2 regions of the Photobacterium toruni genome follow, and region 2 is predicted to be linked to the other one. Evidence: riboswitches for the same ligand, from Rfam matches in the RefSeq annotation. Region 2 holds a riboswitch; the other holds the start of a gene.
What was found. A riboswitch is a leader RNA that binds a small molecule or an ion and turns the genes downstream of it on or off. The one in region 2 is predicted to bind thiamine pyrophosphate.

Region 1: linked by a shared signal. The riboswitch ahead of thiB (thiamine ABC transporter substrate binding subunit) and the one ahead of thiC (phosphomethylpyrimidine synthase ThiC) in region 2 are both predicted to bind thiamine pyrophosphate.

The regions. Positions count from the first base shown of each region.
Region 1 is NZ_AP024854.1:2,634,043-2,642,300, forward strand. It holds gene leuC (3-isopropylmalate dehydratase large subunit) at 1-273, shown strand, start outside; gene leuD (3-isopropylmalate dehydratase small subunit) at 289-891, shown strand; gene OC457_RS12300 (DUF547 domain-containing protein) at 1,013-1,795, shown strand; TPP riboswitch at 1,824-1,940, shown strand; gene thiB (thiamine ABC transporter substrate binding subunit) at 2,052-3,044, shown strand; gene thiP (thiamine/thiamine pyrophosphate ABC transporter permease ThiP) at 3,057-4,664, shown strand; gene thiQ (thiamine ABC transporter ATP-binding protein) at 4,657-5,388, shown strand; gene OC457_RS12320 (PhoH family protein) at 5,488-6,864, opposite strand; gene rapA (RNA polymerase-associated protein RapA) at 7,191-8,258, shown strand, end outside.
Region 2 is NZ_AP024854.1:2,914,323-2,922,580, reverse strand. It holds rRNA gene OC457_RS13720 (23S ribosomal RNA) at 1-2,137, shown strand, start outside; rRNA gene rrf (5S ribosomal RNA) at 2,275-2,390, shown strand; one part of gene OC457_RS13710 (IS630 family transposase) at 2,576-3,034, shown strand; one part of gene OC457_RS13710 (IS630 family transposase) at 3,036-3,611, shown strand; gene crcB (fluoride efflux transporter CrcB) at 3,678-4,061, opposite strand; gene OC457_RS13700 (universal stress protein) at 4,266-4,688, shown strand; TPP riboswitch at 4,813-4,910, shown strand; gene thiC (phosphomethylpyrimidine synthase ThiC) at 5,027-6,937, shown strand; gene thiE (thiamine phosphate synthase) at 6,941-8,239, shown strand; gene OC457_RS13685 (HesA/MoeB/ThiF family protein) at 8,217-8,258, shown strand, end outside.

The sequences.
Region 1 (8,258 bases), 280 kb from region 2:
CAAGTGAAAGCACAAGCAGAAAAAGAAGGGCTTGATAAGATCTTTATTGAAGCAGGCTTTGAATGGCGACTACCCGGCTGTTCAATGTGTCTGGCAATGAATAACGACCGCTTAGGTCCCGGTGAACGCTGCGCTTCTACCAGCAACCGTAACTTTGAAGGTCGTCAAGGGCGTGATGGTCGTACCCATTTAGTGAGCCCCGCGATGGCGGCAGCGGCAGCGTGTGCTGGTCACTTTATTGATATTCGCCAACTTGATCCCGTATCTGCGTAACAAAAGGATGTAAACATGACAGGTTTTACTCAACATACCGGATTGGTGGTGCCATTAAATACTGCCAATATTGATACCGATGCCATTATTCCAAAGCAGTTTTTACAAAAAGTGACGCGGACAGGTTTTGGGCAACATTTATTTCATGATTGGCGCTTTTTAGACGAAGACGGTCAACAGCTCAATCCCGACTTCATAATGAACGATCCCCGTTACCAAGGCGCGACCATTTTATTGGCTCGCGAAAATTTCGGCTGTGGATCATCGCGTGAACATGCACCATGGGCGTTAGCAGATTACGGTATTAAAGTAATGATAGCTCCTAGCTTTGCCGATATTTTTTATGGTAACGCTATCAATAACCAAATGATCCCTGTTCGTCTTAGCGATCAACAAGTTGATGAGTTATTTGAATTTGTAGAGACAATTGAAGGCGCTGAAATCTGTGTTGATCTTGCAGCAATGACAGTAACGGCTAACGGTAACCAATATCCATTTGAAATTGATGAATTTCGTCGTCACTGCCTGCTAAATGGATTAGATAACATTGGCTTAACACTACAATACCAAGCCAAAATTGCTGAATATGAAGCCAATATTCCGACTTACCTCGCTTAAATTAGCTAACCTCAATTCTAACGCCTGTTAATCTCAGGCGTTAGTATCGCCCTTCTCAGCTGTAATAAATCAGCTGTCATTACGGTCTCCTATTAATATCTCTTTTTATAACAGGTTCTGTATGCGTATTGCATTTAGCTTATTATTAATTTTCTTTTCTTGGTCTCTATTTGCCGCTCCCAAAGCGAATCTATTACCCTATTGGCAAGATCATGTTGTCAACAATCAACACGATATTGATCATCAGCAATGGCAACAATTATTAACTAAATATTTAGTGGTTAATCCGCAACAAACCCTATTTCGTTATAACGCTGTTACCCCTGCCGACAAACAGAAATTACAGTTTTATATCAATCACCTAGCTAAACTTGATCCACGCCAATATAATCGTGATGTTCAATTTTCTTATTGGGTTAACCTTTATAATGCGCTCACCGTTCAATTGATCATTAATAATTACCCACTCACTTCAATCACCAAACTGGGTGGTTTTTTCAGCTTTGGTCCTTGGGATCAACCTATCGTCACCATCAATAATAAAACTCTTAGCCTTAACGATATTGAACATCGCATATTGCGCCCTATTTGGCGTGATCCTCGTATCCATTATGCGGTTAATTGTGCCAGTTTAGGCTGCCCAGATTTACTGCCGCAAGTATTTGACAGCCAGCAACTTAATCACCAACTAGATGCGGCAGCTAGTCGTTTTATTAATAGTGATAAAGGGGTAAAAATCAGCTCAAAACAAACCACCCTATCATCTATTTATGACTGGTATGATAGCGACTTTGGCAACCAACAAGCATTACTGCAGCATATAAATCAGTATCTACTGCATAATAAAATCAATGCCAATAACATTCAGTTTGATTACAACTGGTTGTTAAATCAGAAGCTATAACTTAACGCTAGTTACAGGTACAATAGTCGCGTTCTCATTGGGGAGCCTTTTGGCTGAGATTGTTGTTATTATCGTGATTGATATAGCAGAACCCATTGAACCTGAACCAGGTAATGCTGGCGTAGGAATTGAGAAACGCACTGGTTTTTGCCATTGCAAATCTGCTATTACAGCTGATATTTATCCTCTCAACCCTGTGCCGCTCTCTCTTTTTATTTTGTTTGCAGGATGCTGACATCAGGAGCGCATAGTGAAAATCAGTTACACACTTTTACCGCTAATATCGATAGCGTTACTCTCAAATAACGTCTTGGCCGCCGATAACACCCTTAATGTTTATACCTACAGCTCGTTTTCATCCGAGTGGGGACCGGGGCCTATTATCAAAAAAGCCTTTGAAGCCCAATGCGATGGTTGCAAAGTTAACTTCGTCTCTTTAGAAGATGGTGTATCAATTCTTAATCGAGTGCGTTTAGAAGGCAGCCGTAGCCAAGCAGATATTCTATTGGGGCTTGATAACAACCTGATGACTGAAGCCAAACAAACGGGATTACTGGCTAAACAACATGTTGATCTAAGTAAATTAACCTTACCTAAAGGTTGGCATGACGATACCTTTATTCCCTATGATTACGGCTATTTTGCATTTGTTTATGACAGCACTAAATTACCCCACCCACCTACCAGTTTAAAAGCGCTGGTTAACGATCAAAATATCAGTGTCATCTACCAAGATCCTCGCACTTCAACCCCAGGACAAGGGCTGATGCTATGGATGAAATCGGTATATGGCGATAAGGCTGCCGCTGCATGGCAACAACTTGCTAAACATACGGTGACGGTTACTAAAGGCTGGTCTGAAGCTTACAGCATGTTCCTTGATGGTGAAGCCGACATGGTCTTGTCATACACCACCTCACCGGCCTATCACATTATAGAAGAGCACAAAAATCAGTATAAAGCGGCTAACTTCAAAGAAGGCCATTATATGCAAGTGGAAGTGGCCGCTAAAATGAAAAACAGCCCGCATCCTAAACTGGCTGATCAGTTTATGCAGTTTATTGTTAGTGACGCTTTTCAATCTCAAATCGCGACCCATAATTGGATGTACCCTGTCACTAAACAACCACTGCCAGCCGCTTTTAAGCAATTAGTTATTCCAGATAAAGCATTAGAATTTAGTGCTGATGAAGTAGCTCAAAAGCGTAAAGCATGGATTCGAGAATGGCAGCAAGCGCTGACCCAATAATGGCATACCGCGGTGAATAAACGTGTAACTCAACTTATGCCCGGACTATTGAGTGTCGGGCTTATTTTATTACTGGTGATCGCAGCAATCACCAGCCTAATACTTCATGCTGGTCAATGGCAACTGAGTAGTCTATGGCATGATCCTTACCTTCGTCATGTGACTCGATTTAGTTTTTACCAAGCCTTACTATCCACATTGCTGAGCATCGTACCTGCAATTGCGATAGCTTACGCGCTATCACGACGTGATTTTATTGGCAAACAGCTGTTATTACGTTTGTTTGCGATGACATTAGTGATGCCAGTGTTAGTGGCGGTATTTGGTCTATTAGCGATCTACGGCAAAAGCGGCATTATTAGTCATGGATTAAGCCTGTTAGGATTACCACGGCTAAACATTTATGGTTTAAGCGGCATTTTACTGGCGCATGTGTTTCTCAACTTACCATTAGCGGTGCGGTTTTTACTTCAAAGTCTAGAATCAATTCCCCATGAACAACATCAATTAGCTGCCCATTTAGGTATTCGTGGCTGGTATAAATTTAAGTTAGTGGCTTGGCCGCGGTTACGCCAACAACTGCCTCATGTCGCAGGGCTTATTTTCATGCTGTGCTTTACCAGTTTTGCGGTGATCATGTCGCTAGGGGGCGGACCTAAATCAACCACTATTGAACTGGCGATTTATCAAGCTATTCGCTATGACTTTGATCTCGCCACAGGGGCTATTTTGGCGTTATGGCAAATGATCCTTTGTGGTGGACTGGTATTACTGAGCCACCGTTTTGCGAAACCGTTAGCGACTTTTAGCGCCTCTATTAGTAATAATGTAGTCAACTATCAAGATAACTGGCGCGCAAAATGCTGGGATTGGAGCTGGATCATCGCAGCGATATTGCTAGTGATCCCGCCAATTATTGCAGTCTTTGTTGCTGGCTTAAACCGGCAACTGCCACAGTTATTACAGCAGTCGGCACTGTGGCATGCCGTCGCTAATTCGCTTCAGATTGCGGTTATGGCTTGTTGTTTAGCCTTTGTGTTTGGGGTGATGATATTACTGGCGAGTCGACAATTACGCTTAACTCAACAACGTTTTAGTGCCGATAGTATCGAAATGATCGGCACCATCATTTTAGTCACGCCAGGGCTGGTCTTAAGTACCGGAATATTCTTATTGCTGCGTCAATATACCGATGCCTATGGCGCTGCTTTTTGGGTTGTTGTGGGGGTTAATGCACTAATGGCATTGCCTTATGTCATCAAGACGTTAAGTCAGCCGATGCTACATATTGCTCAACAATACAATATATTATGTCGAAGTTTAGGTATGAGGGGTTGGTCACGTTTACGGCTTGTAGAATGGCGAGCACTGCGTAAACCTATTGCGCAATCATTGGCAATAAGCTTGGTACTCTCATTGGGTGATCTGGGCGCGATTGCTTTATTTGGCAGCCAAGATTTTCAAACTCTACCGCTGTATTTATTTCAATTAATGGGTAGCTATCGCATGGATGGTGCTGCTGTGGCTGCATTATTATTGTTATTACTCAGTTTAGGTTTATTCAGCGCCATTGAATATTGTTTCCAACCTCGCCGCACCAAAGGTAAACACCATGCTTAATGTCAACCAGCTCAGTTATACCTATCAGCCGCAACGCCAACATGAACGCCCAATGACGTTAAGCTTTAACTTTAGCCTTCAACAAGGAGATATTGCGGCATTAATTGGTCCAAGTGGTGCAGGAAAAAGTACTTTATTAGCGCTTATTGCGGGATTTTTACAGCCAAATAGTGGCGATATTACTATCCACCAGCAATCGATTATTACACTTGATCCTGCTCAACGACCATTATCGATGTTGTTTCAAGAACACAACTTATTTCCTCACCTCAGCGTGTATGAAAATATTGCGCTTGGCATTGATCCTCGTCTTAAATTGAGTCCTCAGCAACAACAACAAGTACATGATGCAGCTGAAAAAGTGGGGTTAACGGCATATTTATCACGTTTACCAGAACAACTGTCAGGTGGACAGCGACAACGAGTAGCATTAGCGCGCTGTTTGATTCGACAACGGCCTTTATTACTGCTTGATGAGCCATTTTCTGCATTAGATCCTGCATTACGAAATGACATGCTACAGCTGGTACAACAACTTGCGCAACAACAAGCCATCACGGTATTAATGATCACTCACAGTCCTGATGATGCGAAAAAAATTGCGAATAAATGCATTTTTATTGATAACGGCGATGTAAAAGCATTTGGTAGCACAGAAGCATTACTCAATCAGCCGCAGCATGCAGATCTACGTCATTATCTCGGCTTAACTGCTATACCATAATGCTAACAATAACATTAAAAAAAGGCGACTTATCTGCTTTATCTGCAAATAAGTCACCGTCTTAATCATTCATATTGTTAGCAGAATACGATCTCAATCTTAAAGATTTTCTTCTGCAAATTCAGCTAAGCGACTTCGTACCACACCATTAATATAAATATTGGCACTGCCCTCAAAGTGTTTAAAGCGTTCGACAATGTAGGTTAAACCAGATGTCACAGGGGATAAATAATTAGAATCAATCTGTGCCAAGTTACCCGAGCACACTAGTTTAGTTCCCTCACCACAACGGGTAATAATCGTTTTGATCTGTGATGCGGTTAAGTTTTGACACTCATCAAGTAACACAAAGGCATTTTGAATTGAGCGTCCGCGCATAAAGTTAATTGATTTAAATTGAATGTTGGCTTTATCAAAAATGTACTTCATTGAGCCATCAGTACAAACATCATGTTTATGTAGCGCTTCCATAGTATCGGTTACTGCTGCTAACCACGGCAACATTTTCTCTTCTTCCGTACCGGGTAGAAAACCAATAGACTCGGCGATTTCAGGCGTATTACGTGTAACAATAATCTTGTCATACATGCCTTTTTCAATTACCTGTTCTAACGCAGCAGCCATGGCTAAAATAGTCTTACCACAACCAGCAGGACCAGTAAGTATCACTAAATCAATACTAGGATCGAGCATTGCATCTAACGCCATGCCTTGATAAATATTTTTAGGATGTACTCCCCATGCTTGGCGATTCATCAACCGATCATAACTAATATCTTTGATCGTGACGTCTTTGTCTCCAATAGCTTTAATTCGTGCAGCAAAATCTTGACTATCATCTAATAAATATTGGTTTATATACGGTGCCTCAAATAATTCACGCGGTAATGTATGTAACGTTGAACTGCCTCGATTTTCTGAATAACACTCAGCGACATTGCCCCAAAAATTACCGTTATAACGGTGAAAACCTTTACTGAGTAAAGCAACATCATCAATCAATTGATCGGAGCGATAGTCATCAACATTTAATACACCTGCACCTTTAGCCCGCAAGCGCATATTGATATCTTTAGTGACTAAGACTACGCTTCTGGGAGCGTGTTTTTGTTGCAGGAAAAGAACACTATTAAGAATACGGTTATCACCGGCTTTATCACTAAAGGCATGAACCGTTTGTTTGATCTCATAATCAGCAAAAATAGCGATCGTGCCATTATGTGGAATCTGATCATTAAAAGGAATACCCGCAGAGATTTGCTCTGGAGTGGCATCGTGAAAGATATTTTCAAGCGCTCGAATAGCAACCCGTGCATCACGAGAAATATCGCGCTTACTGTCTTTAATACGATCTAATTCTTCCAGTACGGTCATTGGAATCACGACATCATGTTCCTGGAAAGAAAAGATAGCGAGAGGTTCATGAAGCAGAATATTTGTATCAAGTACAAACAGTTTCCGTTCGGCATTGTCCATAAGCACCTCCTTGGTAGGGCGAACAACAATAAACTTGGCTATCACTCTTTTAGCTTACGTCAAAATTAGCCATTTTGTTAATTTGTAATATCTACCACAATTAAAACCTATGTTAATGAAACTAAAATGACATTAAGATTCACGCCTCTTTTGCGCACTTTCACCGTGACCTTAATCACATCATGCAGTAACATAACTCCCCCATTTTTGAGTTATGTGTATGCCATATTATTCATTTATGCATGTAGTTTTATTATAGACAATAAATAGACAACGCGAATTATAATTTTTCCTTTATATCAAATAATTAGAAGGTTTCTAGCACTATGCCATTTGCTTTGGGTCAACGTTGGATCAGTGATACAGAAAGTGATTTAGGTTTGGGAACAGTCGTTGCGATTGAGCCTCGTACTGTTAGCTTGATGTTTCCAGCATCAGATGAAAACCGTTTATACGCTCGACATGATGCACCCGTTACCCGTGTAATGTTTAATGTTGGCGATGTGATTGAAAGCCATGAAGGCTGGTCGCTAAAAGTTGAAGCGATCGAAGAAGATAAAGGAATTATCACTTATATCGGCACTCGTATAGATACCGAAGAAAGCGATGTCGCGTTACGTGAAATATTTTTAAGCCATCAAATTCGTTTTAATAAACCGCAAGATAAATTATTTGCAGGTCAAATTGATCGTATGGATCGATTTGCATTACGTTACCGCGCGCTAAAAAATCAGTATGAGCAACTAAAAAGCCCATTGCGTGGTTTATGTGGCATGCGTGCAGGTCTAATCCCACATCAACTTTACATCGCTCATGAAGTGGGTCGTCGTTATGCGCCACGCGTACTTTTAGCCGATGAAGTAGGTTTAGGTAAAACCATTGAAGCGGGTATGATCATTCACCAACAGGTGCTATCAGGCCGTGCTGAACGTATTCTTATTTTGGTACCTGAAACCCTACAGCACCAATGGCTTGTAGAAATGATGCGTCGCTTTAATCTTCATTTTTCTATTTTTGATGAAGAGCGTTGTGTTGAATCTTTAGCAGATGCGGCTAACCCATTTGATACAGCGCAATACGTGTTGTGTTCACTCGATTTTCTACGTAAAAGCCGCCGTCGATTTGAACAAGCTTTAGATGCCGATTGGGATCTATTGATTGTTGATGAAGCGCACCACCTTGAATGGAGTGAAGAGCGTCCAAGCCGTCAATACCAAGTGGTTGAAGCGATTGCAGAAAAAACGCCAGGTGTATTGCTACTAACCGCAACCCCAGAGCAATTAGGCCGTGAAAGTCACTTTGCTCGTCTACGCTTATTAGACCCTGATCGTTTTTACGATTACGAGGCCTTTGTTGAAGAAGAGCGTCTATACGAACCTGTTGCAGAAGCTGTA
Region 2 (8,258 bases):
TGGCTAGGGGTGAAAGGCCAATCAAACTCGGAGATAGCTGGTTCTCCCCGAAAGCTATTTAGGTAGCGCCTCGGACGAATACTACTGGGGGTAGAGCACTGTTAAGGCTAGGGGGTCATCCCGACTTACCAACCCTTTGCAAACTCCGAATACCAGTAAGTAATATCCGGGAGACACACGGCGGGTGCTAACGTCCGTCGTGAAGAGGGAAACAACCCAGACCGCCAGCTAAGGTCCCAAAGTTATAGCTAAGTGGGAAACGATGTGGGAAGGCTCAGACAGCCAGGATGTTGGCTTAGAAGCAGCCATCATTTAAAGAAAGCGTAATAGCTCACTGGTCGAGTCGGCCTGCGCGGAAGATTTAACGGGGCTAAGCTATACACCGAAGCTGCGGCAATGTGAACTTGTTCACATTGGGTAGGGGAGCGTTCTGTAAGCCGTTGAAGGTGCATTGTAAAGTGTGCTGGAGGTATCAGAAGTGCGAATGCTGACATGAGTAACGATAAAGGGAGTGAAAAACTCCCTCGCCGGAAGATCAAGGGTTCCTGTCCAACGTTAATCGGGGCAGGGTAAGTCGACCCCTAAGGCGAGGCCGAAAGGCGTAGTCGATGGGAAACGGGTTAATATTCCCGTACTTCTTATAATTGCGATGGAGGGACGGAGAAGGCTAGGTGAGCCTGGCGACGGTTGTCCAGGTCCAAGTATGTAGGCTGATGGTTTAGGCAAATCCGGACCATCTTAAGGCTGAGATACGATGTCGAGCTACTACGGTAGTGAAGTCATTGATGCCATGCTTCCGGGAAAAGCTTCTAAGCTTCAGATTATAAGAAATCGTACCCCAAACCGACACAGGTGATCAGGTAGAGAATACCAAGGCGCTTGAGAGAACTCGGGTGAAGGAACTAGGCAAAATGGTACCGTAACTTCGGGAGAAGGTACGCTCCTAGCGGTGATGAGACTTGCTCTCTAAGCTGCCGGGAGTCGCAGATACCAGGTGGCTGCAACTGTTTATTAAAAACACAGCACTGTGCAAAATCGAAAGATGACGTATACGGTGTGACGCCTGCCCGGTGCCGGAAGGTTAATTGATGGGGTTAGACTTCGGTCGAAGCTCTTGATCGAAGCCCCGGTAAACGGCGGCCGTAACTATAACGGTCCTAAGGTAGCGAAATTCCTTGTCGGGTAAGTTCCGACCTGCACGAATGGCGTAATGATGGCCACGCTGTCTCCACCCGAGACTCAGTGAAATTGAAATCGCAGTGAAGATGCTGTGTACCCGCGGCTAGACGGAAAGACCCCGTGAACCTTTACTATAGCTTGGCACTGAACATTGACCCTACATGTGTAGGATAGGTGGGAGACGTTGAAGCAACCGCGCCAGTGGTTGTGGAGTCAATCTTGAAATACCACCCTTGTATGCTTGATGTTCTAACGTCGACCCCTTATCGGGGTTACGGACAGTGCCTGGTGGGTAGTTTGACTGGGGCGGTCTCCTCCCAAAGAGTAACGGAGGAGCACGAAGGTGGGCTAATCACGGTCGGACATCGTGAGGTTAGTGCAATGGCATAAGCCCGCTTGACTGCGAGAATGACAATTCGAGCAGGTGCGAAAGCAGGTCATAGTGATCCGGTGGTTCTGAATGGAAGGGCCATCGCTCAACGGATAAAAGGTACTCCGGGGATAACAGGCTGATACCGCCCAAGAGTTCATATCGACGGCGGTGTTTGGCACCTCGATGTCGGCTCATCACATCCTGGGGCTGAAGTCGGTCCCAAGGGTATGGCTGTTCGCCATTTAAAGTGGTACGCGAGCTGGGTTTAGAACGTCGTGAGACAGTTCGGTCCCTATCTGCCGTGGGCGTTGGATGATTGAGAGGGGCTGCTCCTAGTACGAGAGGACCGGAGTGGACGAACCGCTGGTGTTCGGGTTGTATCGCCAGATGCATTGCCCGGTAGCTAAGTTCGGAATCGATAACCGCTGAAAGCATCTAAGCGGGAAGCGAGCCTCAAGATGAGTCATCCCTAGACCTTTAAGGTCTCTAAAGGGTTGTTGAAGACTACAACGTTGATAGGTCAGGTGTGTAAGTGCTGTGAGGCATTGAGCTAACTGATACTAATTGCCCGTGAGGCTTAACCATACAACACCCAAGGGGTTTTTCTTCTCAAAAGAGAAGAGACGGACTCTACAAACGCTTGAATGCGTGTTGAGAACAACTAGTTAGATTTTCCCAGATTGCTATTTATTGCCATAAGGCAATAAATAAAACAGAATTTGCTTGGCGACCATAGCGTTATGGACCCACCTGATCCCATGCCGAACTCAGTAGTGAAACGTAATAGCGCCGATGGTAGTGTGGGGTCTCCCCATGTGAGAGTAGGACATCGCCAGGCTTCAAATTTTAAAAGGCCATCCGTAAGGATGGCCTTTTTTCGTTTATAACGAAAAAAATAATGACATATATTAAGATTGATCTATCATTTCCTATATTTCCTATATTTCCTATATTTCCTATATTATACCAATCTAACTAAAATTATGATCTAATTAAAGCCATCATTTTTAAATGAGATTCGCTATGGACAGCCTAAACAATACCGACTTTAAAAAGCTTGCTCGCCAACAAAAAACAATTCAAATGAAAATGAGATTACTTGCCTTGGAGCACTTCAAGGAAGGTAAATCTCGTACTCAAATTGCTAAATATCTCAAAGTTAGCCGAACAAGTGTTAATAAATGGGTGAGTGTCTTTCTTGAAGAAGGCTTAGAAGGGCTTCAAGAAAAAACGCGTAGTGGTCGCCCTGCATTTCTCTCACCTAAACAACGTGAGCAGCTATCCAATTATATTAAACTTAAAGCTCAAGACTCTTCTGGCGGGCGATTAATAGGCGCGGATATTCATGCTTACATTCTCAAAGAATTTGATAAAAACTACCACCCAGATTCTATCTATTATCTACTTAAGCGCATGGGCTTTTCGTGGATAACATCACGGTCAAAACATCCAAAACAATCACAGCAAGCTCAGGATAATTTTAAAAAAATTTAAAATTGAAATGATCCTTAAGATCCCAGGATATATAGCGCTCGATAAGGTCGATGTATGGTTTCAAGATGAAGCAAGATTTGGACAACAAAATACCACTACCCGTCTTTGGGCTGAACGAGGAACTCGACCAAGAGCGATAAAACAACAGCAGTTTGAATATGCTTATCTATTTGGTTCGGTGTGCCCAGCAAGAGGAGTTGGTGAGGCGTTAGTGGTACCTTGGGTAAATAAAGAAATAATGACTGAGCACCTTGCTCAGATATCACGAACCACAGAAAAAGGTCGTTATGCTATTGTAGTGATGGATGGTGCAGGCTGGCATACTGACGATATTGCTAATCCGTTTAATAATCTAAGCATCATCAAACTTCCACCATATTCCCCAGAACTTAACCCAATAGAACAAGTTTGGAGTTGGTTACGACAACACTATCTCGCTAATCAAAATTTTTCTGATTATAACGACATTCTCGATAAGGTCTGCCTTGCATGGAATCAGTTTAATGAATCGGCTTCACGCATCACTAGAATGTGTTCAAGAGATTGGATCAACCTGACCAGTTAATTTTCCAGATTGGTATTATTCTTATGAAAAAAACCGCCTTGCGGCGGTTATATGTTTGAATGATTATTAGCTTTTCATCATTAGCTGGTAGCCAATATAACAAGCAAACAAACTGACGGTTACGTTAAGTACGATATTTAACCCAGCTTTGATAAACTCACCTTGCTGCATCATTACAATGTTATCCATTGAAAAGGTAGAGAAGGTGGTTAATGCACCAAGAAAGCCTAGGCCTATCATTGGACGCCATGGTGCTGCTTCTATCATTCCTTGATTTAGCCCTGACATTAATAGCCCCATAATTAGCGAGCCAATAATATTGACGGTTAATGTTCCGTATGGGAAGCCACGGCCAAATAAAATAACGCAAAGCTCAGAAATTAAGTATCGTGAGCAGGCGCCGAATGCACCACCGATTGCGATGAATCCTAGTAATAAATATTGGCTCATTGGTATCTCGTTTCAGTTAAAGGTAATGATTAAAAAACGTCATAATAATCGCTTGTTGAGTTGGTTAATACTCTCGATAACTGCAATCATTGATTTAAGCGTATATTAAAATGTCTGTACATAGTTGGTTGTATAGCTACATTTATAGCATCATAATCATAACTAAGAAATTCACTATTGAGCGTTAGCTCACGGAGATAAGCTATGTCGCTATATCAAACAATCTTGCTTGCTGTTAACCCTGAAGATAAATATGCTCATAAATTAATGGTGAAGGCCGGAGTTATTGCTGAGCAAAATCATGCTGAATTACACATTGCTTATGTTGAGCCTGGTGTTGGAAATGTTAGTTTTATTGATGTTGAAATTGAATTGCAAGAAGAGCATGACGCTATAGCAAAACAACGAATGACACAATTATCAGAGTTAGCTGCTGTATCGTCTTATCCTGTGGCAGGGTTACATATTGCTAATGGCGACATTGCGAAACATTTAGAAGAGCTTGCTGAAAAAATTGAAGCCAATTTGGTGATTACTGGTTATCACAAATCCAGTATTCATATTTTTGGTGATGTGAGTGAGACATTAGCGAAAAATCTTAAATGTGATGTACTTATTTCGCAATAATCTGTGTTGTGATTATCTGCAATAAAAAGCCGTGTAATTGCACGGCTTTTTGCTATCTGTCACTAGGTGTTGATTCTTTATTGGGAAACCATTGCGATCATAACCTCAGTTATTATACTCAATCACTTACTTGTCGGAGTGCCATATGGCTGAGACCGCATTGCGGGATCCGTTGAACCTGATCAGGCTAATACCTGCGAAGGGAACAAGAGGTTATCTTTACTGCATATTCTTATCGAGGATCACTGTACGTATTTGATGATGCATAACTGTATGCATAGCTCTTGTTTACGCCCATCTGATAAGCACTTTTCCCTATAACATTAAAGGAAATTGCTGTGTCGAATCGCAAGCAAGCGAGATTGGAAGCGAAACAATTTATCGAGTCATTAACGGCTCAACCCTATCCTAATTCACGAAAAGTCTATGTTGTTGGTAGTCGTGCTGATATTGCAGTACCGATGCGAGAAATTGCTTTAGCTGATAGCCTTATTAGTGGTCCTAAACAAAATCCCATTTTTGAACCGAACCAACCGATTCGTGTTTATGATACTTCTGGTTTTTATACCGATCCTGAGCACTCTATAGATATTTATCGTGGTTTGCCCCCAGTGCGCCAAGCGTGGATCATTGAACGTAATGACACTGAATTATTATCTGATTTAAGTTCTGATTACGCTAATGAGCGTTTGCATGATCAGAGTTTGGATTCATTGCGTTTTAATCAGCGCGCTCCAACTCGACGTGCTAATAACGGTAAGAGTGTTACTCAATTGCATTACGCCCGCCAAGGTATTGTTACGCCTGAAATGGAATATATTGCGATTCGCGAAAACATGGGGCGAGGATATTATGATGATGAAATGCTAAACCAACAACATTCCGGCGTTAATTTTGGCGCTAATCTCCCTTTAAAGATCACACCTGAATTTGTTCGGCAAGAGGTTGCGGCTGGGCGTGCGATTATTCCTACAAATATCAATCACCCAGAAGTAGAACCAATGATTATTGGGCGTAATTTTTTAGTAAAGGTGAATGCCAACATTGGTAATTCAGCCGTGAGTTCATCCATTGAAGAAGAAGTTGAGAAATTAGTATGGTCGACTCGGTGGGGCGGCGATACGGTAATGGATTTATCAACGGGACGTAATATCCATGAAACGCGGGAATGGATCATTCGTAATAGCCCAGTACCGATTGGAACGGTACCGATGTATCAAGCATTGGAGAAAGTAAATGGAGTTGCGGAAAATCTAAACTGGGCTGTTTTTCGCGATACGTTATTAGAACAAGCTGAACAAGGTGTCGATTACTTTACTATTCATGCTGGAGTTTTATTACGTTATGTGCCAATGACGGCTCGACGGGTGACTGGGATTGTTTCTCGTGGCGGCTCAATCATGGCTAAGTGGTGTTTAGCACATCATCAAGAAAGTTTTTTGTATGAAAATTTCCGCAGTATTTGTGAGATTTGTGCTCAATATGATATTACGCTCTCTCTCGGTGACGGTTTGCGACCAGGCTCTATTGCTGATGCCAACGATGAAGCGCAGTTTAGTGAGCTGCGTACTTTAGGTGAGCTAACAAAAATCGCGTGGGAATATGATGTTCAGGTCATGATTGAAGGTCCGGGTCATGTGCCAATGCATATGATTAAGGCCAATATGGATGAGCAACTTAAACATTGTCATGAAGCGCCATTTTATACGCTTGGACCTCTTACAACAGATATTGCGCCCGGTTATGATCATATTACTTCTGGTATTGGTGCTGCCATGATTGGTTGGTATGGCTGTGCAATGCTGTGTTATGTCACGCCCAAAGAGCATTTAGGATTACCCAATAAAGATGATGTAAAAGTCGGTTTGATCACGTACAAGTTGTGTGCGCATGCGGCAGACTTAGCTAAAGGCCACCCCGGGGCACAAGTTCGTGATAATGCATTATCTAAAGCACGGTTTGAGTTTCGCTGGGAAGATCAATTTAATCTAGGCCTTGACCCACAAACTGCTCGAGATTATCACGATCAAACTTTACCGCAAGAATCTGGCAAAGTAGCCCACTTTTGTTCTATGTGTGGACCTAAATTTTGCTCAATGAAAATCTCTCAAGAAGTTCGAGATTACGCGAAAACGCTATCACCAATAGGTATTAGACAGAGTGATAACCCTCGTGTCGAGATGGAACAAAAAGCGGCTGAATTTCGCGCTCGTGGCAGTGAATTGTATCACCCTGCTAAAGAGGATTAACCAATGAGCACGTTATCGTTACCCCCTCATCTAATACCATTATTAATGCATATCGAACCTCTATTAATACCCGCTGAGTTATACCAACTAGGCGAAACGGTGACAGTAACCGTTCATAGCAGTGAGCCTTTAATACATATCAAGACCATCGTTAAGGAGTGTTCATTAGCGTTTAATTTTGTTACTGCAGATGAGGCGTGTACCCCGCCAACGTATCAAATATGGGATCAGTGGCTCGCCCCTTTTGCTGAATTGGCTGAGTTGCAACAAAAAGTCGCGGCCAATCCTAGTTTTGTCGTCTGTGGGTTTCCCGTAAATGATGGTTGTGTTGATATTTGGCATCATCAAGGGCAGGCTCGAGCTGTGTATTGTCATCATAGTGGCGCTAGTGAAGCACAACGAGCAATGTTGTTGGTAGCACTTGCACTTGATTATCCATTGGACGATGCGTTGGTATTAGCACGTGCTTATGCGCGGAGTTATCACGAATATAGTTATCAAGATCATAATCAGGATGCTCAAAGCGAACCAGTTTGGCCAACAGAAGCTAAAGTTTTTCCTCGTGCTTTAACGATAAATCATCCTCAAATCAAACAACTTGGATGGTTAATTGATGGTCAAGAGCTGGCTCCTTTTGCAGCTTTAGAGACAAGGCAACTTGGTTTGTATGCCGTTGTTGATAGCAGTGATTGGATTAAACGAGTCTTAGATCTTGGTGTTAATACCACCCAATTACGAATTAAAAATCCACAAACCTCTGATCTGGAACACCAGATTCAATGTGCTGTGACTGCTGGAGAATCAGTTTCAGCCCCCGTATTTATTAATGATTATTGGCTGCTGGCAATCAAATACCATGCTTATGGGGTTCACCTTGGCCAAGACGATCTTGATAGCGCTAATTTAGTTGCGATTCAACAAGCGGGATTACGACTTGGTATTTCTACCCATGGTTATTATGAAATTTTACGCGCACTTGAATATCAACCCAGCTATATCGCTTTGGGGCATATTTTTGCGACATCAACCAAAGATATGCCGTCATTGCCTCAAGGTGTGGCTCGATTAGCACTTTATCAAAAATTGATTGGTGATCGAGTACCCACTGTGGCGATTGGTGGCATTACCATTGAGCGGGCCGCAAAAGTGTGGCGCACCGGGGTTACTGGGGTGGCAGTTGTGAGTGCGATTACTCAAGCGGCCGATCCTGCATTTACGATCACTAAACTGCACAATATATTGGTGCCTAACGTTGAATATGTGGCTGCAGGAGGGCGGAATGATAAACACTGCGCTCTCTGATGCTGAATTTATGCGTTAT